Linked DNA regions of Azotobacter salinestris. The protein of the gene in region 2 interacts with the protein of the main gene of each other region in a pairwise test. Links are inferred from orthologs where the notes say so. Each region holds a gene or a part of one and is shown on either strand. Other genes may lie near its edges.

Region 1 (11,920 bases), 1.7 Mb from region 2 along the record:
GCGGTGTCAGGGAGGTCGAGCGCGGGGTGCTGGGCCCCATGGGCGCATCCTCGACCGTGTCGCGGCTGCGCCATTGAAAGCGCTCCATGAACCCCATCTTCAACCGAGGTAAAGGCCCGCCGATGCTGTGCTCCCGATTTCTTTCTGGAGCCCGTCACCATGATGCGACCCGACGCCAAGGTCGAAAAGGTCTACCTCTATCCCAAGCCTGTCGATTTCCGAAAATCCATCGATGGCCTCGCCGCCCTGGTCGAGCTGGACATCCAGGTAGCGGTGTTCGATCCGGTGTTGTTCGTGTTTCTCAACCGGGCGCGCAATCGGGTGAAGATCCTGTACTGGGAGCGCAACGGCTTCTGTCTCTGGCTCGAGCGCCTGGAGGCCGAGCGCTTCAAGGCGCCGCCGGAGCCCGGCGACGAGGCCATCGTCCTCAGCGCCGAGGAGTTGAACTGGCTGCTGGATGGCTTCGACCTCTGGCGCAACCGCCCGCAGCGGGTGTTGAGGCCGCGCTATGTGGCCTGAGCCGGTATAATCCGGCTCCATGAATTTCATGCCCGACACCCTTCCCGACGATCCGCTTTTGCTCAAGCAGTTATTGCTGTCGGCGAACGAGCAGATGTCGGCAAAGGATGCTCGCATAGAACAGCTTCAGGAACAGGTCGCCCTGCTGCGTCAACGCCTGTTCGGCTCGAAATCCGAGCGCAGTATCGATCCGGACTCACCGCAACTGGCGATGTTCAACGAAGCCGAGCAGTTGGCCGAAGAGCCGGCGCCTGCCGTTGAAGCCGAAGCACAAGAGATCGCCGAGGCCGAAGAAGGCGTCGCCCCGATCAAGCACCGTGGCAAACGCCAGCCGCTGCCGGCCGAACTGCCACGGGTCGAGGTCGTCCACGAACTGCCCGAGCACGAACTGAGCTGCGCCTGCGGCTGCCGCAAGCAGGCCATCGGCGAGGAAGTCAGCGAGCAGCTCGACATCGTGCCGATGCAGATCCGGGTGATCCGGCATATCCGCAAGGTCTACGCCTGCCGGGGCTGCGAAAGCGCACCGACCACCGCCGACAAGCCGGCGCAGCTACTCGAGAAAAGCCTGGCCAGTCCCGGCGTGCTGGCGATGCTGCTGACCACCAGGTACGTCGACGGCCTGCCGCTGCACCGCTTCGAGAAGGTGCTCGCCCGCCACGGCGTCGAGATCCCCCGGCAGACCCTGGCGCGCTGGGCGATCCAGTGCGCCGGGCAGCTGCAACCCTTGCTCAACCTGATGCGCGACCGGCTGCTGGAAAGCCCGGTGATCCACTGCGACGAGACGCGGGTGCAGGTGCTCAAGGAGCCGGACCGGGATCCCTCCAGCCAGTCCTGGATGTGGGTGCAGACCGGCGGCCCGCCGGAGCAGCCGGTCGTCCTCTTCGACTACAGCCCCAGCCGGGCACAGGAGGTGCCCTTGCGCCTGCTCGCCGGCTACCGCGGCTACCTGATGACCGGGTCGCGCCAGACCGACGACTACGCCGGCTACAACGCCCTGGCCGCGCAACCGGGCATCGAGCGCCAGGGCTGCTGGGCCCATGCCCGGCGCAAGTTCGTCGAGGCGCAGCAGGTGCAGCCCAAAGGCAAGACCGGGCGCGCCGACCAGGCATTGGCCTGGATCAACCGGCTCTACGCTATCGAGCGCGACCTCCGACAGGCCGGCGATGCCGAGCGCCTGGAGGCGCGCCGGCAACACAGCCTGCCGGTCCTCGCCCAGCTCAAGGCCTGGCTGGACAAGACCCTGCCGCAGGTCACGGCGCAGAATGCGCTGGGCAAGGCGGTGAACTACCTGGCCAGCAACTGGAGCCGGCTCATCCGCTATACCGAGGCGGGCTACCTGCCGATCGACAACAACCGTGCCGAACGGGCCATTCGCCCGTTCGTCATCGGGCGCAAGAACTGGCTGTTCAGCGACACGCCCAAAGGCGCGACGGCCAGCGCGCAGCTCTACAGCCTGGTGGAAACCGCCAGGGCCAACGGGCAGGAGCCCTACGCCTGGCTGCGCCACGTCCTCGAACGCCTGCCGGCAGCGCAAGGCGTCGAAGACTACGAGGCGCTGCTGCCGTGGAACTGCACGCCGACGGCGCCACTGTAAACGACCGGCTCGGCCGTCAACAGACAGGGTTTATGGATCGCTTTCGCGCCATTTGCGTACGGTCTTGGGGGTGAGGTGATAGCGCCGGCTCAGCGTCGCGATCGAATCTGGCGATCACTGTATTTCTGCTCGAATGGCGTGCGTGGTCGTGGCGCGTTTGTGAAGTACCTGAGCCATGGATCCTCCTCCGAGAGAGGCTCATATCATAAACCAGTACTCCCCGGGACCAAACACCTAGGGAAATCCTGAAAAAGACTTCCCGATTCTGGTGAAATACACCCGCTCCCTTGTCCGAGTTTCCCGATGAAGCAACTGTCCTTCGCCGATGCCGAGTATGCCGGCAAGCGCAAGCAGACCCGCCGCGAGCGCTTCCTGCTCGAGATGGACCAGGTGGTGCCGTGGCAGGGGCTGATCGCCCTGATCGAGCCCTACTATCCCAAGGGCGAAGGCGGTCGGCCCGCCTACCCGCTGGCAGCCATGCTGCGCGTGCACCTGATGCAGAACTGGTTCGGCTACAGCGATCCGGCGATGGAGGAAGCGCTGTACGAAACCACTCTCCTGCGCCAGTTCGCCGGCCTGAGCCTGGAGCGCATCCCGGACGAAACGACCCTCCTCAACTTCCGTCGCCTGCTGGAGAAGCACGAACTGGCCGGGGGAATACTGGAGGTGATCAACGGCTATCTGGGCGAGCGCGGACTGTCGCTGCGCCAGGGCACCATTGTCGACGCCACCCTGATCCATGCGCCGAGCTCGACGAAGAACAAGGACGGCAAGCGCGACCCGGAAATGCACTCGACGAAGAAGGGCAACCAGTACTACTTCGGCGCAAAAGCTCACATTGGTGCCGACGCTGAGTCGGGTCTGGTGCACAGCGTGGTGGTCACGGCAGCCAACGTGGCAGATGTCACCCAAGTCGACCAACTGCTGCATGGCGAGGAAAACGTAGTGAGTGCCGATGCGGGCTATACCGGCGTAGAGAAGCGCCCCGAGCATGAAGGTCGGCAGGTCATCTGGCAGGTCGCGGCCCGGCGCAGTACCTACAAGAAGCATGGCAAGCGTAGCGCCTTATACAAAGCGATCCGCAAGATCGAGAAGGCCAAGGCCCAGGTACGAGCCAAGGTCGAACATCCGTTCCGCGTGATCAAGCGCCAGTTTGGCTACACCAAGGTGCGCTTCCGGGGATTGGCCAAAAACACGTCACAGTTGGTGACGCTGTTCGCCTTGTCGAATCTGTGGATGGCGCGCCGATATTTACTGGCGAATGCAGGAGAGGTGCGCCTGTAATGCGGGAAACGGTTGCTGCGACGTGCTCGCGGCAGCTAAAAAACGCAGAAACGAGCGGGTGATCTGATCGTTTTTGATCGATTCTCCGCTTTCAAAGTCGGCGGGGGGTTGAAGTCAGCCAGAAATACATGACTACTTCAGACCATCCCTAGATGCCCAAGAGTCCTCTCCCTTCACCCACATATTAATCCGGCAATACGAAAGCACAAATAAGGCTCATACCAGTATCGGCATATATCCTTGATTTTCAAGGAGAAACCAAAATACAGAAAGTGCCCTATTGTATTGCCGGATTAATAGCTGACCGCAACCCTACAATTCTCTGACTAAAACCTCTCACAAGGGCTATACCTTAAAACCCCCTCTCTTCGCTTATATTTAAAATAAACTATTTCACTAACAACCCAGCCCCAGTCTCAAGAGGCTGCAAAACATAAAGACCATCAACACCAATCAAACCATAATTTGAACCTTGAATAGCCAACCGATAAAGAGCAGCACTATTTTCATCTAAAATATACAGGGCATCCTTATCAAGCCTCCCCCTCTCCGCTTGACTCAAGAATTCGGACCACCTCCTCAAATAAGCATCTTCAGAGAATGTCGACCTAGCATAACGTACAATATTTGTCGGAAGCCCGCAAACCGAAGTAAAAACTCCTAAATCCAGCCACAACTCACCACTGGAACCACCTGGCGAAACAAAACCTTTGACAGAAGAATATTCCTTACAAATATCACCCCAAAGAGATGACTTTAAATTTCCTTGAAATGGATGATCCCAGCGTGCCTTTATTGAGGCAAGCCCATCACTTGTATCATACACCTGAAGGAGAAAACCCAGCAAAATCACAGATAAAAACTGCCTCCCATTTAATTCCTTAAAAAGCACATAAAAAGCGAAAAGCAGGACCAAATACCATACAGGCCAAATAAAGCGCCCTGAAGCCCTCAGCACACCAAACACATCGACAAGCACTACAGGAAGAGAAAAAGAAAAGTTTAAAGCCCCCATACCAACATTATTTGAAACTGCAAACATGATTAAAATGAAGCACACCCCAATCAGCGCAACATGCTTACGCCATGAACCACAAACATTCCTCCAAAAATAGGGCAACCCTACAAGAAGCAACAACAAGAAGCCAAGCCCCATATAAGCATTACCCTCATAGTCTCCGGCACCAAATCCATCCCTTGCCTTGAAAAATTTACTCCATTCAGCCGGCACCGGCTGAATAAACGAAAGAAGATTCATTCTAAAGAAACCAAATCCCCCTTCTCCCCCCGCCCTACCCAACAAAAAATACCCTCCTAGCCAGAGCGCAAACAGAAAAGAGAAAACGCCTCCTCCCCCCATTAAGGCCACATTAAAAAAGGTATACTTCTTAGCCAGCAACACCTCCCCTAAATAGCCAGCAAAAACCAGACAACACATAACCCCTATATAGGGATGTACCAAAATTGAAACAAGAATCAACAGAGCCCAACGCCATACATCAAAAAAGAAATCAACTTTAGAGAAGTAGAAATACAACGCCATCAGAATCAACCAATGTCCAACCAAATTAAAATGGCCATACATCCTCCAAACCATGATCGGAGACACGACACAAAAAGCAGCAAACAAAGAAGCACCAACCAGAGAAATACTCAAAGAGCGAGCAATCTTAAAAGCAACCCATCCTTGGAGCAAAAAACAAATAAATAACCATATTCCAAAATACTGATAAGGCCCATCAATGGGCAGGAGCTTAAAAATCAACGCAAAAAACGCATTGGAGTCGGACATCAAGATCCCAGACGAGAGCTCCACGCCATAGTTATGATTGACACCAGGAGGCCAACGCCATGAGTCTGCACTAAAATACTGCCAAGCAATCTGCCCCATAGCAGTATCGCCATGGCGAAACAACCAATCTATATACCTAATATCCAAGAAGCGAAACCCAAAAATTGAATTGAAGGACAAAATCGAAAAAATAGACACCCCCGCCAAAAAATATTTTTCGCTATTTGCCTTCATAAAAATCTTATCCTTAGAAATGTACAGCCAACAATAAAGTGATTAACCCCTACCAAGAACCATTCTATTTCCAAAATATAGAAACACCGCCCCAATCCCCACTGCAAACCACAGCGTGACCAGCCTAATCAATACAGTCGCCGCGACTGCATCGCCATTTGGCATTCCTTTCCAGACTAGCAAGGTCACCATCAATGCCTCGGCACCGCCCAAGCCCCCCGGCATGAAACTTAATGCACCAGCCAACATAGATAATGCATAGACAAACACTGTGAAAGCCAACGAGTTCTCGGCCCCCATCCATTGCAATATCCAGTGGAAAGCCAGTGCTTCGGCACTCCAGGCAATCACACTTAGCAGCGTAGCCCCGATTAGCATTTCCAGCCGATGACAGCGTTGAGCCTCCAGCAATACTTGGGGCAAATGTTTGATCAGGCCAAGCACTGCCCCATGCTGCCAAGAAAACAGCTCAAGCAACCGCTCAAGCAACCTGCGCTGTGAGAGCACGAACAATCCGCTCACGACTAATCCGACTCCAAGGCCGATTAGGGGCCAAGCATTGGGATACAGGGTTAGGCCGAACAGGGCGAGCAGGACCACGGCAAACAGATCGGACAGGCGCTCGCTGAAAAAAGCAGCGAAGCTCTGCGGATAAGGCATCCCCCAAGGCTTGAGCAGAACACCACGGAGGGCTTCGCCCGCCTTGCCGGGCGTGGTGGTCAAAGCAAAGCCGGCTAGGTATATCCTGAGACTGGGCCACCAAGGCACCGTATGGCCAAATGCGCGAAGGTAGCTTTGCCAGCGCAGAAAGCGCAGCCCGTAGTTGACCAGCGACAGCAGCAGGGCCAGGACGATGCCGCCCATGCCGACCCGGGCCACGGCGCTGCCGACCGCCTGCCAGCCGGCCCACAGCGAAAAGCCCAGATAGCCGAACGCCGCGCCCACCACCGAGAGAATGACCGCCCGGTAGCGCCAGCCGGACAGGTACAGGGCCTCGCTCACAGGCTCAGCCGCTTGAAGAGCGGCTGCGGAATGCTGCGGATGACCAGCATGATCGCCGCCCAGAAGCCGGGGGTGTAGAGGGTCGCCGTGCGCCGCTCGAGCCCGCGGAGGATGTGCCGCGCCACCGTCTCCGGACTGGCCAGCAGCGCCGTCGGCAACGCCAGCCCGCGGGTCATCGGCGTGTCGACGAAGCCCGGCTTGACGGTCATGACATGCACGCCGGCCTTGAACAGGCGGGCGCGCAGTCCCTCGCAGAAGGTGGAGACGGCAGCCTTGGCGCTGCCGTACAGGTAGTTGGAGGGTCGGCCGCGGTCGCCGGCCACCGAGGAAATCACCGCCAGGCTGCCGCAGCGCTGAAGCTCGAACTGGTTGGCCAGCAGGGTCAGCAGGGCGATGACCGAGGTGCCGTTGTTGGCGAACTCGTGCAGGGCCACGTCCACCTCCCGTTCGCAGGCCCGCTGGTCCGGCAGGGTGCCATGGGCGACCAGGACGACGTCGATCTGCTGCAGGGTGGCCAGGCACTGTTCGAGCATGGCCGGGTGGGCGGCGACGTCGGTGGCCTCCAGGCAGTGGGTGGTGACTGCCCGGGCGCCGCGGATGCGCAGGTCGGCGGCGGCCTGCTCCAGTTTCTCGGAGTTGCGGGCGACCAGGAACAGCTCGCTGCCCTGCTCTGCCCACAGGCGGGCGCAGGCGCCGGCGATGGCCGAGGTGGCGCCGATGATCAGTATGCGTCTCATGCGGTGACTCGCCTCCAGAAGCGGGAGTTCAGGGCCGGATCGCGCAGGGCTTCGAGCTGCGCCCAGGCGGGATAGGCCCGGCGGAAGTCGCTGCCGCTCATGTGCGCGTCCTTGGCCGGATACAGGCGTCCGCCGGCCTCGCGCAGGATGGCGTCCAGCCGGGCGAACAGGGGCGCCAGTTCGGCCCTGTGCGGGAAGTCCAGGGCCAGCGAGGTGCCCGGCAGCGGGAAGGACAGCAGACCGGGCGAGGCGATGGCGCCGCAGCGCTTGAGCACGGCGAGGAAGGAGCCCTGGCCGGAGGCGGCGATGGTACCCAGCAGCTCGTGCAGGGCCGGCTCGGCCACGGCCTCGGGAATCACGCACTGGTACTGCTGGAATCCCCGGCGCCCGTAGATGCGGTTCCAGTGCAGGAGGCGGTCCAGCGGGTAGAAGAAGGGCTCGTAGTCGACGCGCCTGTCCATGCGCCGGCTCGGGTGCATCCGCCAATAGAGCGCGTTGAAGGCGTGCAGGGACAGGCGGTTGACCAGCGACAACGGCGGCGTCAGGGGCACCTGCCGCTTGCTCCGCCCGTCCACCTCCAGCCGCCCGTAGCGGGCATGGTCACCGACACTGAACACCCCCCGGCCGGCCTGGCGCCCCCGGGCCAGGCAGTCGATCCAGGCCACGCTGTATTCGTGGCGCGGGTCCAGCTCGGCGGACAGGGCGAAGAACTCGCCCAGGCTTTCGAAACGCACCCGGGTGCTGTCGACCTGGCTGGAGCGGATCGGCATCAGGCGGATCTCCGCCCAGGCGATCACCCCGGTCAGCCCCAGCCCGCCGATGGTGGCGGCGAACAGTTCGGGATGATCGGCGGGCGAGCAGGCCAGCAGCTCGCCCTGGCGCAGCAGGCCGAAACGCAGCACATGGTTGCCGAAGGTGCCGCGTCGGTGATGATTCTTGCCGTGCACGTCGTTGCCGATGGCGCCGCCCAGAGTCACGTACTGGGTGCCCGGGGTAACCGGCAGGAACCAGCCGCGGGGAATCGCCAGCGCCAGGATCTCGGCCAGGGTGACGCCAGCCTCGGCCACCATGGTTCCCTGCTGCCAGTCGGCCTGGATGAAGCGGTCCAGCGTGCGCATGTGCAGGACCCGGTCGCTGGCCGCCAGGCAGCTGTCGCCGTAGCTGCGCCCGTTGCCGTAGGGCAGCGTGCCGCCCCGGGCGCGGACGACCGCCTCCAGATCGGCGGCCAGCCGCTCGCGCCAGTGGCAGGCCAGCGCGCCCTGCGGCGCATTTGGATAGCCCCCCCAGGAGCGCAGCGGTGCGCTCATGCCGCCCCCCAGAACACCAGACCGAACAGGACGCCGACCAGCAGGCTGACGCGATCGCGGACGGCGAACACCACCGGGTCCTCGTTCATCTGTCCGCGATGGGTGAGCATCCACACACGGCTGATCCAGAACAGCAGCAGCGGGCAGGCCAGCCAGATCGCCTGCGGATAGCGGTACAGGGAGACGGTGGCCTGATCGTGGATGTACAGGGCCAGCACCATCACCGCCAGGTAGCCGGAGGCCGCGCCGAGCGACGCGATCATTGGCAGATCGTCGGGGTAGTAGCCGCGCCCGCGGGTCTTCTCGGTCCGCCCCCGGCTGCGCGCCTCGCGCAACTCGGCATAGCGCTTGACCAGCGCCAGACTGAGAAAGATGAACATCGAGAAGGCCAGGATCCAGAAGGTCAACGGCAGGTCGAACGCGGCGGCTCCGGCGACGATGCGCAGGGTGTAGAGCAGTGCCAGGGCGATGATGTCGACCGCCATGCAGCGCTTGAGGGCCAGCGAATAGGCCAGGGTCAGGGCGTAGTAGGCGGCCAGGGTCAGGGCGAACGTCCAGGGCAGCAGCCACAGGGCGCCGGCGAAGGCCGCCGCCAGCAACAGTGGACAGGCGAGCAGGCCGCTGCGCAGCGACAACCGGCCGGAGGCGAAGGGCCGATGCCGCTTGGTGTGATGGAGCCGGTCGTCCGGCAGGTCCAGCAGGTCGTTGAGCAGGTAGACGCTGGAGGCGCACAGCCCGAAGAGCAGGAAAGCCAGGATGGCCTGCCCGAGCAGCACGGGATCGGTCAGCCGGTGCGCGGCCAGCAGCGGCACGAAGATCAGCAGGTTCTTCAGCCACTGGTGCAGGCGCAGGGCCCTGCGCCACTCCTTCAGGGTGGAAGGGGTCGAGCGGATGACCTGCTCGACATTGCCCAGCGCCCTGGCCCGGCGCTCCACACCCCGCTCGGGGTTGACCACGTAGGCCTTGCGCGCCACCGCCCAGACGGGAATGTCGTCCCGGGAGTTGCCGACATAGTCGAAGCCGCCCTCCCCGTACTGCTCGACCAGAACGTCGCGCTTGCGCTGGGCGGAAAGGTTGTGTCCGGCCGAGGTGGCCAGCACCCGGTCGAACAGCTGCAGATGACCGGCGATGCGCTCGGCCAGGCTCTGGTGGCTGGCGGTGGCCAGCACCACCGTCCGTCCATTGCGCCGCGCGGCCTCGATCAGGGCGATCACCTGCGGATCGTAGGGCAGGCTGCCGACCTCGATCTGTGCGCCCTGCGCCAGCTTCTCCTTCAGCATGGCCCTGCCCTTGCCCAGCCAGCCCAGCGGCTTGTGCAGACTCAACGGCTGGCGACGGAAAAAGCACAGCCCGGTCTCCAGCAGAAGATCCGAACGCAGCAGCGTGCCATCCAGATCGATGACGAGAGGAGCGGTGCTCACGTCGAACCCTCCTCGAGCCGGCACGAAACGCCTGGACGAGCATGCACTTCTTCGGCATCCGGCCGTTTTCCAGTAGTCATCCCTTCCCTCGCACATGGGCTTGCAGAGCACGACATGCACCGACCGAGAACGGCGCCGGCAACCGTCACCCTCCTGGAGGGCGGCAGCCAGGCAAGCACCAGACCCGGCCCCACAAGATCGTAGACGAACAGACGAAGGCTGCCCGGCAGGCCTCACCCTGCAGGGCGGAATCGGACGAAATGAACGGCGGTCGGTCGCCGAAGCCTCAGCGCATCCCGAGCCAGAGGCGCAGGGCCTGCAGGGAGTCCGGGCAATAGGAGCGTTCCAGGGCCTCGCGCAGGGCCGCGTGGGGCGGGATGAAGCGGGCCTCCAGCACTTCTTCGGGCTGCAGCACCAGAGGGGCGTCGGAGACCGCCGAGAATACCGCGCACCACAGGCGGTTGTCCGGCTGCTCGAAGAAGAAACGCCCGTGCTCGTGCAGCGCCACGCCGGCGATGCCGAGTTCCTCCTCCAGTTCGCGGGCGGCGGACTCGCCGTATTCCTCCCCGGCCTGCACCATGCCGCCGGCGGCCACATCCCAGTAGCCGGGATAGATCGCCTTGCTCAGGGTGCGCCGGTGCACGCAGAGCTGCCCGGCGCCGTCGAACAACAGGATGAAGGTGCCGCGACCGATCAGTCCACGCTCGCGCAGCTCGGCGCGGGGCAATGCGCCGAGCGGGCGGTCGTCGGCGTCGACCCAGACGATCAGCTCGGCATCGGAAGCGGCCCGGTGGGCCGCTTCCCGTGCGGAGATTTCCATCAGCCCTGGGAGAGCAGCGCGCGCAGGTCGATCAGCGCGGCATTGGCCCGGGAGATGAAGTTGGCCATCACCAGCGAGTGGTTGGCCAGGACGCCGTAGCCGCCGCCGTTCAGCACCATGGGGCTCCACAGCGGCTCCTGCGCCGCCTCCAGTTCGCGGATGATCTGCTGGAGGCTGACGGTGGCGTTCTTGCGCGCCAGCACGTCGCCGAAGTCCACCTCGATGGCGCGCAGGAAGTGCGCCAGCGCCCAGGCCTGGCCGCGCGCCTCGTAGAACACGTTGTCGATCTGCAGCCAGGGCGTCTCGACGATCTCTCCCTGCTGCACCTGACCGGTCGTTTCGTCAGGCACCAGGTCGGCATCCAGGCGCTCCTGGCCGATGCTCGCCGAGAGCCGCTGGGAGAGCGAGCCGAGACGGGTGGAGACGTCGCCCAGCCAGCCGTTCAGGTTGTCGGCGCGGGAGAAGAACTGCGCGCTGGGCTTGACCGGGTCGGCCAGGCGGGCCAGGTAGCTGTCGAGCAGCTTGAGACCGGCGCGGTATTCGGTTTCGGAAGCCGGCAGCGCCCAGCTGCGGTTGTCGAAATTGAAGCGCGGCTCGGCCTTGGCCAGGTCTGGGTCCTCGGTGGACTGCGACTGTGAGCGGGCCATTTCCTTGCGCAGCGAGCGTGCCAGATCGCGCACCTGGACCAGCGCGCCGAACTCCCAGCTGGGCATGTTATCCAGCCAGATGCCGGGCGGGGAGAGATCGTTGGTCAGGTAGCCGCCCGGCTTGTCGAGCAGGGTGCCGGCCACGGTCTTCAGGGTCTCGACGGTGGTGTAACCCTTGACGAACTTGCGCTGCGCCTGTTCGGCTGCGGCCTGGGCGTTCTCTCGTACCGGGAAGGCGTCCGGCTCCTGGCTCCAGTACCAGCCCAGCAGCCCGGTCACCAGCAGGTAGAGGGCGAGCAGCAGCGCCAGGGCACGGCCCAGCCAGTGGTTGCCGACGACACGCCGCAGGGCGCTGTCGGCCCCACCGTACGCACGGCTTGCGCTTTCTTTCCAGTCCAGCATGGCAAAATCCTTCGTGATTCGAAAAGTCGACCGGCCCACAGGGCCAGCCGCGCAAGCCTAGCATTAATGGAAAGCACACCGGGACAGAGCGGCGCCCGGCCTCGATGCGGGCCGGACACCGACACCGCGCCTGTCGCACGCCGGCCGCAGCCTGCAGCGCT
Region 2 (15,971 bases):
GCCCTGAACCAGGCGCTGGAAGCCCGCCTGAACATCCTCGGTCAGATGAGCCAGGTGATCGGCCAGTCGCGCAGCGAGCTGTCGGTCAACGCCCCGACCATGCTGGCGATGAAGATCGATCAGGACAAGATCCGCGACGTGATCGGCAAGGGTGGCGCCACCATCCGTGCCATCTGCGAGGAAACCAAGGCCTCGATCGACATCGAGGACGACGGCTCGATCAAGATCTTCGGCGAGACCCGCGAGGCAGCAGAGGCGGCCAAGCAGCGCGTGCTGTCCATTACCGCCGAGGCCGAGATCGGCAAGATCTACGTCGGCAAGGTCGAGCGCATCGTCGACTTCGGTGCCTTCGTCAACATCCTGCCGGGCAAGGATGGTCTGGTGCACATCTCGCAGATCAGCGACCAGCGTATCGAGAAGGTCACCGACGTGCTCAAGGAAGGCCAGGAGGTGAAGGTGCTGGTTCTCGATGTGGACAACCGTGGTCGCATCAAGCTGTCGATCAAGGACGTCGCCGCTGCCGAAGCTTCTGGCGTCTGACGCCATCGCCTCCAAGTGGAAAAGACGAGGGCCCTGCGGGGCCCTCGTTCGTTTCGGTACAGGACGTTCCCTACTGGACGCGACGGCTGTCGATGTCGACCAGACGGTTGCCTTCGAAGCGTAGAAAGTAGTACATGCCGTTGCGCGGGCCGTATACCCATTCCTCCACTACCAGCTCATGACGAAAACCCCAGTCGTCGCGCCGCTCGCGATAGCCGAGCAGATCGCGGCTGACCGGTTCGCCGCATTTGGTCAGGACTTCGTGGATGGAGTCGCCGGTGCTGATCAGCCGGTTGTCGCAGCGCAGGGTGGCGGCCAGGAGCAGCGTCGGTGCCAGGCCGAGCAGTGCGGCGAGCAGGCGCAGGAGATTCATTCGCGCACCTATTCGCTGGCCAGTTGCAGAGGGACACTGACGCGCTCGCCGGCGGGCGCCTCGCTGACGCCGACATCCAACTGGTAGATGCGCTGGTCGTCCAGGCCGACCTGTTCGACCAGGTAGGCCTTGATGCTGGTGGCGCGCGCCTGGGCCAGCTGGCGAAGCAGCAGCGTGCTGTCAGCCCAGTCGGTCAGCACGGCTTCGCGCAGCCGGGCGGCGCGCCGCTTCTTGTCCAGCCCGCTCCATTCCTCCGGCGGCTGTCGTTTCAGGCGGCTGCGGTAGATGCCCTCCAGCAGTGGCCCTTTCTTTCCCTCGGGTACCTTCAGCCCATCGGCGCTGGCCGGCACGCGCTCGCCCCGCCGCTGCAGAATGCTGTAGTAGAGCTCCCGGTATTCGCGCTCCAGGCGCTGTTCTGCCAGCAGGGGGCCGTCGCTGGCCTGAGCGCTCATGCCTTCGACCTCCAGGCGCAGCTGCGGACGCTCCTTCAGGGCCTTGCCGAGGGCATCCAGGTTGCGCTGCGCGGTAGCATCCAGTTCGCTACTGCCTGGCCTGAACTCGACCTGACTGAGATCGGCTTCGCCGTCGACGAGCCCGGCAATGAACTTGAACGGCGCTTGTGCCGTGCGCAGTACCAGATTGCGCAGGGTTTGCCAGACGATGGGCATGACCCTGAACTCGGGGTTGTTCAGATCGCCCTTGACCGGCAGGTCGATGGCGATCCGTCCCCGGCTGTCCTTCAGCAGGGCTACCGCCAGGCGGATCGGCAGGTCCACCGCATCCGGGCTGTCGACCTGCTCGCCCAGTTGCAGCTGCTCCAGGACCAGGCGGTTCTCGGCATTCAGCTGGCCCTTGTCGATGCGGTAGCGCAGGTCCAGGTTGAGCCGGCCCTTGCGGATGCGATAGCCGGCGAACTTGCCGGAGTAGGGGGTCAGGGTGGTCAGCTCGACGCGCTGGAAGCGGGTCGTGATGTCCAGGCTTTCGAGCGGATCGAAGGGGGTCAGACTGCCTTTGATGCTGACCGGAGCGTAGCGGTCCACCTTGCCCTTGACGTCCACCGTGGCCGGCTTCTGCCGGCGATTGTCCAGGCTGCCGATGCGCCCGTTGAGCTGCTGGATGGCGGTGGCGAAGTTGGGTTTCAGGCTGAAGTCGGCGAAGTTGGCCGAGCCGTCCTTGATCTCCACCGCACCAATGTGGATGCCCAGCGGCTGGGCAGCCGTTTTCTCCGTGGGGTACTTCGTGCCTTTTTGTGTCACCTGGGCTGGTTGCTTTTCCCCTTGGGGAATAAGCAGTTCGCTGACGTTGGTGCTCAGGTCCTCGTTGACGATGAAGCGGGCATAGGGCTGCTCGAGCACGATCCGCTCGATACCCAGCTGCTCGCCATGACGGTAGCGGAGGTTCTCGAGGGTCAGCTGTCGCCACTTGACGAAGTCGCGGTTCTTCAGGGTATCGAGGGTATGCAATTGTTTGACGGTGGCACGGCCGTCGACCTGCAGGGCCAGCTTTTCGCCGCCTTTCAGGTCGATTTTCAGGGCGCTGTCGAGTTGCCCGCTGCGCAGTTCCAGGTGAATGAACGGGGCGAGATAGGCCTGCGCCGGGCGTAGGTCTAGATCGCGGCTGTCGACCTGCAGTTGCGCGGCGAGAGGGCTCAGCCGTACTTGGCCGGCGGCCTTGAGGTGGCCCTCTCGGTCGATACCGCTATCCAGTTCGAGACGGAAGGGGGTCTGGCCGAGGCTGTCGAAGTCGCGCAGGGCGAGATCCAGCGGGCCGACCTGGAGCTCCACGTCCTGTTCCGGCACCCGGTCGGCCAGATGCAGGCGACTGCCGCGCAGGCGGACATCCGCCAACAGGATCTGCCAAGGCTTGCCGGGTTCTTTGTCGGGTTTGTCGGGCTGTTTATCCTTGGTTTTGGCGTCGCTCTGCTGTCCGGACGTGCTGGGGGCGAGCAGTTTCTGCCAGTCCAGCTCGCCATCGGCCTCGCGGGCCGCCCAGGTTTCCAGTCCCTGGCCCTGCAACTGGCCGATCGACACCTGGCGCCTAGTCAGATCGAGCGAGGTCTTGCCGATCTCCAGGCTCTTCAGGCGTGCCAGGGGACGGCCATCCGGCGCCGCGAGGGCAAACGGGGCGAGCTTGAGGACTGCATTCTGCAGTTGCAGCTGGACGCCTTCCGCCAGGTCCAGCCGGTAGTCGCTGCTCAGGCTGAACATGCCCTTCTCCAGCACCAGGGGCGCGGCATCCCGCACATAGGGCCACCAGGGACGCAGGCTGGCCTGATCGATGCCCAGTTTGCCGCTGGAGCGCAGCGGAATCAGGCTGAGCTGCCCGCGCCAGTCGATCCGCCCGGCATTCCGGTCGCTGGCCTGCAGATTCAGCTCGGCTGTGTCGTTCGGCAGGGTGCCGAGATGGCGCAGCTCGAGGGCGAGGTCGTTATAGCGGGCCTCGACCGGCTCGCTCGGCCGTCGGTCCTGAAAGTGCAACTGGCCGCCCGTCAGCAGGAAGTGGTCGAGGCGTACTGGAAAGGGGGCTCCAGCGGACTCTTCCGCCTTCTCCGGAGAGGGCGCCGGAAGCTTGAACAGGCGGGCCAGATTGAGCGTGCCCTGCTTGTCGAACAGCACTTCCACCTGCGGGCGTTCCAGTTGTATCTCGGCCAGATGCAAGTGGCCGCGCCACAGGCTGTCCCACTCCAGCTTGCCGTACAGGCGTTCGAAGGCCAATTGTTCGCGGCCCGTTTCGCCGAGGCGCAATCGGTGCAGGGTCAGCTCCAGAGTGAAAGGGTTGAATTCCAGGCGCTCGAGGCTGGCGGGCTGGGTGACGAAGCGGGGCAGTTGCCGGTTGATCGCCTGCTGGGCAACGCCTGGGAGAACGAGGAAGCCGAGCAGGCTGTAGAGGGCGGGCGCGATTGCCAGGGTGGCGAGGGTGGGCTTCAGTCCTTTGGGCATGGAGGTGCATCTTTTCCGGCAATACATGGCTGGGAGTATGGCATGGGAGCCCTGTTCCCCGAAGCCAAGCCGGCCGCGCGTTGTTCCATCGGGAGGGACTGGGAAGGAAGCGGGGCAGAGGTGTCTCTCCCCCTGCTTCCTGCCTTTCCTTGCGCCGGCCTCAGTGGTTCAGGCGACTGTCGATCAGCTCTTGGAGCACCGAGGGATCGGACAGTGTCGAGGTATCGCCCAGATTGTCCAGTTCGTTGCAGGCGATCTTGCGCAGGATGCGCCGCATGATCTTGCCCGAGCGGGTCTTCGGCAGGCGCGGTGCCCATTGCAGGAAGTCCGGCTTGGCGAAGCTGCCGATTTCTCGGCTGACCTGATCGATCAGTTCCCGCTTGAGCTGATCGCTGGGCTGGCTGCCGGTCACTAGGGTGACGAAGGCGTAGACGCACTGGCCCTTGACGTCGTGGGGACAGCTCACCACGGCGGCTTCGGCGACGCAGTCGTGGAGCACCAGGGCGCTTTCCACTTCGGCGGTGCCGATGCGGTGGCCGGAGACATTGATTACATCGTCGACCCGGCCGGTGATCCAGTAGTCGCCATCCTCGTCCCGACGCGCGCCGTCGCCGGTGAAGTAGTAGCCGCGGTAGGGCTTGAAATAGGTGTCGATCAGGCGCTGGTGATCGCCGTAGATGCTGCGGATCTGGCTCGGCCAGCTGGCCTTGATCACCAGCACGCCGGCGCCGGGGCCTTCGATCTCCTTGCCCTTCTCGTCGAGCAGCGCCGGTTGCACGCCGAAGAATGGACGGGTTGCCGAGCCGGGCTTGAGCAGGGTGGCGCCGGGCAGGGGGGTGATCATGATGGCGCCGGTTTCGGTCTGCCACCAGGTGTCGACGATCGGGCAGCGGCCTTCGCCGACCACGTGGAAGTACCACTCCCAGGCTTCCGGGTTGATCGGCTCGCCCACCGAGCCGAGCAGGCGCAGGCTGGCGCGCGAGGTCTTCCTGACCGGGCCTTCGCCTTCGCGCATCAGCGAGCGCAGTGCGGTGGGTGCGGTATAGAAGATGTTGACCTGGTGCTTGTCGACGACTTGCCAGAAGCGCGAGGCGTCCGGATGGTTGGGGACGCCCTCGAAGATCAGGGTGGTGGCGCCGTTGGCCAGTGGGCCGTAGACGATGTAGCTGTGTCCGGTGATCCAGCCGATGTCGGCGCTGCACCAGTAGATGTCGCCGTCGTGGTAGTCGAACACGTACTTGTGGGTCATCGCCGCCTGCAGCAGGTAGCCGCCGGTGGTGTGCAGCACGCCCTTCGGCTTGCCGGTGCTGCCCGAGGTGTAGAGGATGAACAGCGGTGCCTCGGCGTCCATCGGCTCGGCCGGGCAGTCGGCGCTGCAGCCCGGTACGGCCTCGTGGTACCAGAGATCGCGGCCTTCGCTCCAGTCGATGTTGCCGCCGGTATGGCGTACCACCACCATGGTGGAGAGGTTCGGGCAGCTCTGCAGGGCCTTGTCGGCATTGCGCTTGAGGGGCACGACCTTGCCGCCGCGCACGCTCTCGTCGGCGGTGATCAGCAGGCGGCAATCGGCGTCGAGGATGCGGTCGCGCAGGGCCTCCGGGGAGAAGCCGCCGAACACCACCGAATGGACGGCGCCGATGCGGGCGCAGGCGAGCATGGCATAGGCGGCCTCGGGAATCATCGGCATATAGATGCAGACCCGGTCGCCCTTGCCGACGCCGCGGTTTTTCAGCAGATTGGCCAGGCGGCAGACCTGCTCGTGCAGCTGGCGGTAGGTGATCCGTGCGGAATCGGCTGGATTGTCGCCTTCCCAGATGATCGCCACCTGATCGCCGCGCTGCTTCAGGTGCCGGTCGATGCAGTTGTGGGCGACGTTCAACTGGCCGCCCTCGAACCAACTGGTCTGGCCCTTGTTCATGTCCCCGCGATGGACGTTCTGCCAAGGCTCGAACCAGTCTAGGAAGGCCTTGGCCTGTTCGGCCCAGAAGCTGTCCGGTTGTTCGACCGATTGCCGATACAGGCGCAGATAGTCGTCATTGTCCAGCCAGCTGTGCTGGCGCGATGCTTCGCTGACGGGATGGTTGGCGATCTTGAACATGGCGGCTCCTTGTTGTTGTGTGTCCGCGGGTGACGTAATCGTGGACCCACGGACCGCCGGGTTCAAGTTTCGCAAGGGGGGGGGCGCAGGAGGGGGCGTGCAGGCCGGACGGGGCCTGCGCGCCGGGTGGATTCAGCCGCGGTGGCGGCCGCGGAAGTAGTCGATCAGGCCTTGGGTCGAGGCATCCTCGGCCACTGACTCGTCATGGCCGGTCAGTCGCGGATAGACGCTCTTGCCGAGCTCCTTGCCGAGCTCGACGCCCCACTGGTCGAAGGCGTTGATGCCCCAGATGACGCTCTGTGCGAACACCTTGTGTTCGTAGAGGGCGACCAGCGCGCCGAGGCGGCGCGGGCTGACGCGCTCCATCACCAGGGTGTTGCTCGGCCGGTTGCCGGGGATCACCTTGTGCGGCGCCAGGCGCTGCACCTGCTCCTCGCTCATGCCCCTGGCGCGCAGTTCGGCCTCGGCTTCCGCGCGGTTCTTGCCGCACATCAGGGCCTGGCTCTGCGACAGGCAGTTGGCGTACAGCCACTGATGGTGGTCGGCCACCGGGTTGTGGCTGACCACCGGCACGATGAAGTCCGCCGGAATCAGCAGGGTGCCCTGGTGCAGCAGCTGATGGTAGGCGTGCTGGCCGTTGCAACCGACGCCGCCCCAGATCACCGGACCGGTATTGCAGGAAACCGGGCTGCCGTCCTGGCGAACGCTCTTGCCGTTGGACTCCATGTCCAGCTGCTGCAGGTGCTGGGTGATGTTCCGCAGGTAGTGGTCGTAGGGCAGGATGGCGTGGCTCTGCGCGCCCCAGAAATTGCCGTACCAGACGCCGAGCATGGCCAGCAGCACCGGCATGTTGCCTTCGAAGGGCGCGTTCAGGAAGTGCTGGTCCATGGCGTAGGCGCCGGAGAGCAGATCCTTGAAATTGGCCATGCCGATGGCCAGGGCGATCGGCAGGCCGATGGCCGACCACAGCGAATAGCGTCCGCCGACCCAGTCCCACATGGGAAAGATGTTCTCCTCGCGGATGCCGAAGGCCACCGCTGCCTCGATGTTGCTGGAGACGGCGATGAAATGGCGGTGCAGCTCGCTTTCCGTGCCGCCCTGGGCCAGGTACCAGGTGCGTGCTGCCTGGGCGTTCTTCAGAGTCTCCAGGGTGCCGAAGGACTTCGAGGAGACGATGAACAGGGTGGTCTCGGCACGCAGGCGGGTGGACAGTTCATGGAACTCGCTGCCGTCGATGTTCGCCAGGTAGTGGCAGCGCACACCGCGCTGGGCGAAGGGCAGCAGGGCCTCGGAGACCAGTTGGGGGCCCAGGAAGGAGCCGCCGATGCCAATGTTCACCACATCGGTGATGGGTTTTTCCGAGTAGCCGCGCCACAGGCCGTCATGGATGCGGCCGACCAGTTCGGTCATCTGGTTGAGTACCCGATGAACCTGGGGAATCAGGTTCACGCCGTCGACCACCAGGCGGTCGCCGACCGGCCGGCGCAGCGCGGTGTGCAGCGCCGGACGGCCTTCGGAGGCGTTCACCGCTTCGCCTTCGAACAGCGCATGGATGGCTCTTTCCAGCCCGGCTTCCCGTGCCAGGCGCATCAGCAGACTGCGGGTCTCCTGGGTCAGCAGGTTCTTCGAGTAGTCGAGAAACAGACCGCTGCTGCTCAGGGAGAACTCGGCGAAGCGCTGCGGATCGTTCTGGAAGGCCTCGCGCATGCTGAAGGACTGCATGACTTCGCGATGCTGGCGGAGCGCCTCCCAGGAACTCAGGGTAGTCACATCGAGAGGTTGCTGGTAGTGCGGCATGGGATTCTGCTTCCTGTGGGGCTGTGCGGATAGCAAAAAGCCCGGAGTATTCCGGGCTTTTCGGGAGGGACGCCTGCAGCGCACATGGCAAAAGGCGGAGGGGCCGGTGGCGTGGGTGAGCGACTCAGGCAACCTGGACCGGGATCGCGTTGCTGGTATGGCTGAGCACGTTGCCGGGCGCCATGTACAGCATGCGCGGCTTGTGCGTGGCCAGCTCCGCCTCGCTGTAATGGGCATAGGCGCAGATGATCACGCGGTCGCCCTTCTGCGCCTTGTGCGCGGCGGCGCCGTTCACCGAGATCATCTTCGAGCCGTCCTCGGCGCGGATTGCGTAGGTGGTGAAACGCTCGCCGTTGTCGACATTGTAGATCTGGATCTGCTCGTATTCATGGATACCTGCCAGATCCAGCCATTCCCCATCAATGGCGCAGGAGCCTTCGTAATCGAGCACCGAGTGGGTCACCTCGGCACGGTGCAGTTTGGCCTTGAGCATGATGGCATGCATGGCGATTCCTCTTCAGGTTCCACTGGCGGCGGCTGAGTTTGCCTTAACCGTCAGGGGGGATCAAGAAAACGGCCCGCCGGGACCGACCTGCGGACCGTCCCGGCGAGCCTTCGTCATTGTTCAGTCGCCGCTGATATCGACGCTCAGGTTGTCGATCAGGCGGGTGGTGCCCAGATAGGCTGCTCCGAGCACGACCAGCCGGTGGTCCCCGGGGTTCGCCGGGCGCAGGCTGGCGGCTTCGCGGATCTCCAGGTAGTCGGGGCGGAAGCCGGACTGCCGCAGCGTTTCCAGTCCCCGGGCGCAGAGTGTGGTGAAGTCCCGCTCGCCTGCCTGGATGGCTGTGCCGATATCGCACAGGGTGCGGTACAACGCCGGCGCCACGCTCCGCTGCTCGTCGTTCAGGTAGCCGTTGCGCGAAGACAGCGCCAGGCCGTCGGCGGCGCGCACGGTGGGCTCGCCGAAGATCTGGATCGGCATGTTGAGGTCGCGCACCAGGGCGCGGATCACCGCCAGCTGCTGGTAGTCCTTCTCGCCGAACAGGGCGATGTCGGGCTGGGCGATATTGAACAGCTTGGTCACCACGGTGGCGACCCCCTCGAAGTGGCCGGGACGCGTTGCGCCGCAGAGTCCCTCGGAGACGCCAGGAACGGCAATGCGCGTCTGCCCCTGCATGCCGCCCGGATACATCTCCTCGGCGCTGGGGGCGAACAGCAGGTTGCAACCGCCCTCGAGCAGCTTTTCCTGGTCGGCGGCGAGGGTGCGCGGATATTTATCCAGATCCTCGGTGGGGCCGAACTGCAGGGGGTTGACGAAGATGCTGGCGACCACGAAGTCGGCGCGCTGGCGGGCCTTGTCAACCAAGGCGATGTGGCCGGCGTGCAGGTTGCCCATGGTCGGCACCAGGGCGATGCGCTTGCCTTCGCCACGGGCCCGGGCGATGGCGGCACGCAGTTCGCGGACGGTCTTGAAGGTGATCATGCTGAAAATCCATGTTCGGCTGTGGGGAATTCGCCTTGCTTGACTGCGTTGGCGTAGGCGGCAAAGGCTGCCTGGATGTTGTCCTGGCCGGCCATGAAGTTTTTCACGAACTTCGGCGTGCGCCCGCTCAGGGACAGCCCGAGCATGTCGTGCATGACCAGTACCTGGCCGTCGGTGGCGGCGCCGGCGCCGATGCCGATGACCGGCACGCCCGCCGCCCGGGTGATCTGTTCTGCCAGCGGGCTGGGCACGCACTCCAGCAGCAGCATGGCTGCACCGGCCCGCTCCAGGGCTTCGGCATCGGCACGCAGCTGCTGTGCCCGGCCCTCGTCGCGACCCTGCACCTTGTAGCCGCCGAACAGGTTCACCGACTGCGGGGTCAGGCCCAGATGCACGCAGGTCGGGATGCCGTTCTCGGCCAGGCGCGTCACGGTCTCGCACAGCCAGGCTCCGCCTTCCAGCTTGACCATGTGGGCTCCGGCACGCATGACCTGGGCGCTGCTTTCCAAGGCCTGATCGAGGGTGGCGTAGGCCATGAACGGCAGGTCGGTAACGATCAGTGCGCCGCGGTTGCCGCGTTTGACGCAGGCAGTGTGGTAGGCCATCTCGGCCACGCTGGTTGGCAGAGTGCTGTCATGACCTTGCAGGACCATGCCCAGGGAGTCGCCGACCAGCAGCACCTCGATGCCTGCCTGGCAGGCGGTCTGGGCGAAGGTGGCGTCATAGCAGGTCAGCATGGCGATTTTTTCGCCGCGCTGCTTGAGGCCTTGCAGGGTGGTCAGGGTTACATCAGGCATGTCGGTTTCGTCCTGGTCGGCATCGGCGGACACCGATGCGGAGCAATGGGAGGCCTATAGTCCAGATGGGGGGGCTTCAAGTCAATTGGCGCTTTGGGCGTCCGGCTCCGGTTCGGTGCGGCGACGCAACCCCTGTGCCGGGCAGGTGGCGAGCAGCTCATCGAGTGAGCGGCCGTCCGGCAGGTGCAGCCCGGGAGCGATCTCGGCCAGTGGATAGACCACGAAGGGGCGCGCATGGAGGTGGTAGTGGGGAACGGTCAGGCGCTCTTCGTGCAGTTGACGGTCGCCGAACAGCAGGATGTCCAGATCCAGGGTGCGCGGGCCCCAGCGCTCCGCCTTGCGTACCCGGCCCTGCTCCCGTTCGATCGCCTGCAGGGCATCGAGCAGTTCGAGGGGGGCCAGCGCAGAGTCCAGTGCGGCGACGGCATTCACGTAACACGGCTGGTCGGCGGGCCCCAGGGGGTCGCTGTCATAGAAGGAGGAAACCGCCACCAGGCGGGTGCGGGGCAGGGCCTGCAGGGCGGCGAGGGCGGCGCGCAGCTGCGCGGCGGGATCGGCCAGGTTGCTGCCCAAACCTATATAGACGCGCTCCACGTTCAATCCCGCTCCGGTGCAGCGTCCGAGCCGCGGCGTCGCCGGCCGCCGCTGCGGCGGCGCTTGCGCGGGGCGGCGCCGGCCTCTTCCTTGTTGCCGAGGGCGCGGATCATGTTGCGCCTTTCGCTGTCGCTGGCCTCCTGGTAATCGGTCCACCAGTCGCCCAGTCCGCCGGTCTGCTCGCCAGCCTCCTCGCGCAAGAGAAGGAAGTCGTAGCCGGCGCGGAAGCGCGGGTGCTCGAGCAGCAGATCGGCTCGCTTGCCCTGACGGCGCGGCAGGCGCTCCTGCAGGTCCCAGATTTCCCGGGCCGGTATGGTGAAGCGCTTGGGAATCGCGGTTCGCCGGCACTGTTCGGTGATCACCAGGTGGGCCGCCTCCTGCAGTGCCGGGAGCGGCGGCATGCCGCGCTCCTGCAGCGCCAGGGCCCGGGGCGGCAGGGCTGGCCAGAGCAGGGCGGCGAACAGGAAGGCGGGCGTCACCGGCTTGCCCTGCACGATTCGCTCGTCGGTATTGGCCAGGGCCTGGCGAATCAGTCGACTGGCATACCCTGGGTTGCGCTCCAGAGCCTCGGCCGTGGCGGGGAACAGGGGGGCAAACAGGTCGTATTCGAGCAGCAGTTCGAAGGTGTCCTCGGCATAACCGGACAGGAACAGCTTGAGCACCTCGTCGAACAGGCGGGGGGCAGGGATGTCGCGCAGCAGCGGGGCGAGCCGGCGGATCGGCGCGGCGCTGTGATGCTCGATGTCGAAGTCGAGCTTGGCGGCGAAGCGCACGGCACGCAGCATGCGCACCGGATCCTCCAGGTAGCGCTGTTCGGGATCGCCGATCAGGCGGACCAGGTGGTTGCGGATGTCGTGTACGCCGTGGGCGTAGTCGAGGATGCGCTCATGGGTGACGTCGAAATACAGGGCGTTGATGGTGAAGTCGCGGCGTTGGGCATCCTCTTCCAGGGTGCCGTAGACGTTGTCGCGCAGGATCCGGCCGCTTTCGTGGCGCGCTGCCAGGTGGTTGTCCTCGTCGTCGTCCTCATCGTCCGGGTGGTGGGCACGGAAGGTGGCGACCTCGATGATCTCCCGGCCGAACTGCACGTGGACCAGCTTGAAGCGGCGGCCGATCACCCGCGCATTGCGGAACTCCGCGCGGACCTGTTCGGGCGTGGCGCTGGTGGCGACGTCAAAGTCCTTCGGCTCGATGTCGAGCAGCAGGTCCCGAACGCAGCCGCCGACGACGTAGGCCTGGTAGCCGGCATTCTGCAGGCGCTCCACCACGCTGACGGCATGGCGGCTGATGTCGGCACGGCGCAGCGGATGCTGCTGGCTGCCAAGGACCTCCGGCGTGCTGCGCGGATGGGGGCGGTTCAGGGATAGGCGAAAGGACTTGAACAGCTTCTTCAGCATTGGAGATGGACTGCTTGACGGAGTGACCGGCCAGACACGAGCTTGACCGCGGAATGACTGCGGATTCTAGCATCGGCACCGGAGGATATACGAAGCCGGAATGGCTCACGAGCGCAGAAAGGGAGCCGAAGCTCCCTTTCAAATCGAGGTGCGTGCGTTGTTCTTGTTCTGTTTCGGGCTTGTTGTTCTTGTTGTGTGCCCGTCCCGGTTGGCTCGTTGGCTCCGGGATGGCCCCCAACAGGGGAGCCAATAGCAAACGGATTTCTTTGGTCGCAGGTATTGCCTGGATCCTGCGGATCCACCAGTTCGGGTGCTGCCTCAAGGCAGTTTTGTTGTTCTCGGCCTGGCTGCGGGCTTGGCCCGGCGGGCATGCGCTACTCCAAAAAAATCGGTTGGCCCCGTCTCCGCGTCGTTGTTCTTGTTGGGCTGGAGTCGTGTCAGTCGTTCTTATTAGGTGTGGTACGTCTTGTTATTGTTGTTGTGCGAATTAAGAAGCAGATGTCATGCCATGAATTAAAAATTTCTTTTTAATCAATTAATTAGCTTTATTTTTGTGTGGCGTTGGGAAAGGGTTAGCTGGGCTTTGGTTACTTGTCGACCCGGTTTCTGTTACCACCTTTGTCGGGGGTAACAGCCTGCTGGCAGCCGGCTGTTACCCTGATGGCACTCAGGAGCCGCTGGGCGCTCCCGACTTGCGGCGCGGGATACCGAGGCGCTGGCGGCGTTCCCACAGGCACTTGCGGCTGATGCCGAGCTTGCGGGCCAGTTCGGTCTCGGTCATGTGGTCCTGATGCTCCAGGACGAAGTGCTGGAAGTAGTCCTCCAGCGAGAGATCCTCGGTGGGCTCGTGGCTGCCACCGACCTCCGGACCGGGTAGTTCGGCGAAGCCCTCGTCCTCCAGGTCCTCCAGTTCGAGGTCGATGCCCAGAAGGTCGGCGGGTATCGACTGGCCCTCACAGAGAATCACCGCGCGCTCGATGGCGTTTTCCAGCTCGCGCACGTTGCCCGGCCAGGTGTACTGGCCGATGGTCCGCTCGGCCTCGGGGGAGAAGCGCATTTCGCCGCGGCCCATGCGCTGGCTCTGGCGCTTGAGGAAGGCCCGGGCGATCAGCAGGACATCGTCTTCACGGTCGCGCAGGGCCGGCAGCTTCAGCGAGATGACGTTGAGTCGGTAGAACAGGTCCTCGCGGAACTGGCCGGTCTTGGCCAGTGTCTTGAGGTCGCGGTGGGTGGCGGCGATCAGGCGGACATCGACCTTCTGCGACTGCACCGAGCCGACCCGGCGGATCTCGCCCTCCTGCAGCACGCGCAGCAGGCGGGCCTGGGCCTCCAGAGGCAGCTCGCCGATCTCGTCGAGGAACAGGGTGCCGCCGTCGGCGGCCTCGACCAAGCCGGTACGGCCGGCGACGGCGCCGGTGAAGGCGCCTTTTTCGTGGCCGAAGAGTTCGGACTCGATGAGGGTTTCCGGAATCGCCGCGCAGTTCACCGAGATCAGCGGCGCCTTGGCGCGCTTCGACAGATTGTGCAGGGCGCGGGCGACCAGCTCCTTGCCGGTGCCGGATTCACCCTGGATCAGCACCGTGGAGTCGGTCGGGGCGACCTTGCGGATCTTGTTGAACAGGTCCTGCATGGCCGGACAGGAGCCGATGATGCCGATCTCGCCGCTGGCCGGGGCAGGAGCCAGGGGCGCCGCTTCGGCGGGCACGGTCGGTGGCGGCGCCTGGCGCCGCTCGCTGAGAATGCGCGCCACGGTCTGGAGCATCTCGTCGTGGTCGAAGGGCTTGGCAATGTAGTCCATCGCGCCCATCTTCATCGAGTCCACCGCCGAGCGCAGGCTCGCATAGCTGGTCATGATCAACACCGGCGTACCCTCGGCCAGGCGGATCAGTTCGGTGCCGGGCGCACCGGGCAGGCGCAGATCGCTGATGATCAGGTCGAAGCCGGGAAGGCTGTAGCGCTCCTGGGCTTCCTGCACCGAGCCGGCCTCGCTGACCTGGTAGTGGTTGCGTTCCAGCAGACGGCGCAGGGCGGAGCGGATGATGGTTTCGTCTTCGACGATCAGAATATGTGGCATCGGACGGGCTCTCTCGACGGTCTCACGGCACCGGCGCTATGTCGACATGCCGTGGCAGGGTGACCCGGATTCGGGTCCCGCGTTGCCGCGCGGGGTCGGCCGGGCTGTCGACGGTGATCCGGCCATAATGCTCTTCCACGATCGAATAGACCAGTGCAAGGCCGAGGCCGGTCCCCTTGCCTGGGTCCTTGGTGGTGAAGAAGGGTTCGAACAGGCGTCCGGCGATGGCCTTGGGAATGCCGCTGCCCTCGTCCTCGACGATCAGATCGATGCTGTGCTCCACGGCCTCGCTGCGCACGCGGATGAAGCCGCCGGGAGGAGAGGCGTCGCGGGCGTTGGAGAGCAGGTTGACCAGTACCTGGACCAGTCGCTGGGGATCCCCGACCACGCAGTGGGCGGGATCGCAAAGGTTGAGAAACTGGACTTCGACGCCTTCGCGGTTGAGCGACAGCAGGCCGATCGCCTCGCGGGCGATGTCGGCCAGGCATACCGCTTCGCTGGCCTGCTTGTGACTGCCGGCATGGGCGAAGCTCATCAGCGAGCGGACGATGCGTGTCACCCGTTTGGTCTGGTCGATGATCTGGCTGCTGATCTCGCCCAGCTCGGCGTCGTCCTCGTGCTCCTCGCGCAGGTTCTGCGCCAGGCAGGCAATGCCGGTGATCGGGTTGCCGATCTCATGGGCCACGCCGGCAGCCAGGCGGCCGATGCTGGCCAGGCGCTCGGAGTGCGCCAGCTTGTTTTCCAGCAGCTGGGTTTCGGTGAGGTCCTCGACCAGCAGGACCAGGCCGCTGCTGCCCGGCGCCAGGGGTTCGTCGATCGCCGCCTTGTGCAGGTTGAGCCAGCGCATCTGGCCGTCCAGCGACAGCCGCTGCTTGTACAGGTGCTCGTCGGAGCGTTGGATGAAGTCTTCCAGCTGGCCCCGCCAGGGGGCATCGAGGGTCGCCAGGCAGGAGCCGACCACGCGCTCGGCGGAGATGCCGGTGAGTTCCTCCATGGCCCGGTTCCACATGAGGATCTCCTTGTCCTTGGACAGCGAGCAGACGCCCATCGGCAGCTCCTGCAGGGTCTGGCGGTGATAGCGGCGCAGCGCGTCGAGCTCGGCGGCCAGGCCGGTCAGGCGCGAGCGGTAGTCCTCCAGGCGGCTCTCGATGAAGTGGATGTCCTCGGTGACGTAGTCTTCGCTGGCGGTCTTGTAGGGCAAGAAGGTCTCGACGATGTCCTGCGCCACGCTCGGCCCCATCAGGCCGGACAGGTTGGCCTCGATGCGGTCGCGCAGGCGGCGCAGGGCGAAGGGGCGGCTTTCGTCGAACGGCAGGTGCAGGTCGCGCAGGGCCTGCTTCACCTCGCGCTGAGCGGTCCTGGCGCCGAGGGGGCGGGCCAACTGGGCGGCGAACTCCTGGGCGGAGGTGGCCAGCAGCTCGCGGCGCTGCGGCCGGCGCACGTTGTCCACGGCGCAGGCCTCGCCGGCGCTGCGCTCCTCGGGGCTCGGCTCGGTGAATATCGATACCAGGGAGAACACCAGCACGTTGGCGGCCAGCGAGGTGATCGCCGCCAGGTGCCAGCTGGTGTCGTCCAGTGCATAGACGAAATTCAGCAGCGGCAGGTGCACGTCCTGCAGGTTGCCCAGCATGGGCAGCATCATGCCGCCCAGCCATACCGTCATGCCGACTAGGAGGCCGGCGATGAAGCCGCGACGGTTGGCGGTCTGCCAGTAGAGGGTCGAGAGCACGCCGGGAAGGAACTGCAGGGTGGCGACGAAGGCGGTGACGCCGAGGTTGGACAGGTTCTGGCTGGCATCCAGCAGCCGGTAGAAGGCGTAGCCGGCGGCGATGATGGCGATGATCAGCGTGCGCCGCGTCCACTTCAGCCAGCGGTAGAT

What was found.
Region 1: the proteins of panC (region 2) and GCU53_RS16270 interact in binary tests that used the Escherichia coli proteins (3 or more experiments, as listed by UniProt). The link is inferred for Azotobacter salinestris from one-to-one orthologs.

The regions. Positions count from the first base shown.
Region 1 is NZ_CP045302.1:3,480,584-3,492,503, reverse strand. Bases 8,944-11,920 are described here. They hold GCU53_RS16270 (NUDIX hydrolase), read right to left. Parts: upstream 10,711-11,920; coding sequence 10,177-10,710; downstream 8,944-10,176. Other genes in these bases: GCU53_RS16265 (DUF2333 family protein), read right to left, coding at 10,710-11,759; GCU53_RS16275 (UbiA family prenyltransferase), read right to left, coding at 8,944-9,890. Outside these bases: GCU53_RS16315 (IS481 family transposase), read right to left, coding at 1-124; IS66 family insertion sequence element accessory protein TnpB, read left to right, coding at 160-519; tnpC (IS66 family transposase), read left to right, coding at 539-2,113; GCU53_RS16300 (IS5 family transposase), read left to right, coding at 2,417-3,397; GCU53_RS16295 (DUF6311 domain-containing protein), read right to left, coding at 3,786-5,423; GCU53_RS16290 (lysylphosphatidylglycerol synthase transmembrane domain-containing protein), read right to left, coding at 5,466-6,425; GCU53_RS16285 (SDR family oxidoreductase), read right to left, coding at 6,422-7,162; GCU53_RS16280 (FAD-binding oxidoreductase), read right to left, coding at 7,159-8,469; more of GCU53_RS16275, read right to left, coding at 8,466-8,943.
Region 2 is NZ_CP045302.1:1,783,504-1,799,474, reverse strand. Bases 7,302-10,235 are described here. They hold panC (pantoate--beta-alanine ligase), read right to left. Parts: upstream 9,231-10,235; coding sequence 8,373-9,230; downstream 7,302-8,372. Other genes in these bases: folK (2-amino-4-hydroxy-6-hydroxymethyldihydropteridine diphosphokinase), read right to left, coding at 10,109-10,235; panB (3-methyl-2-oxobutanoate hydroxymethyltransferase), read right to left, coding at 9,227-10,027; panD (aspartate 1-decarboxylase), read right to left, coding at 7,872-8,252; pgi (glucose-6-phosphate isomerase), read right to left, coding at 7,302-7,747. Also shown: pnp (polyribonucleotide nucleotidyltransferase), read left to right, coding at 1-540; GCU53_RS08510 (DUF2845 domain-containing protein), read right to left, coding at 611-913; GCU53_RS08505 (DUF748 domain-containing protein), read right to left, coding at 922-3,852; acs (acetate--CoA ligase), read right to left, coding at 4,013-5,950; more of pgi, read right to left, coding at 6,083-7,301; more of folK, read right to left, coding at 10,236-10,621; GCU53_RS08470 (polynucleotide adenylyltransferase PcnB), read right to left, coding at 10,624-12,018; GCU53_RS08465 (sigma-54-dependent transcriptional regulator), read right to left, coding at 12,686-14,092; GCU53_RS08460 (sensor histidine kinase), read right to left, coding at 14,115-15,971. UniProt on the Escherichia coli protein: Catalyzes the condensation of pantoate with beta-alanine in an ATP-dependent reaction via a pantoyl-adenylate intermediate.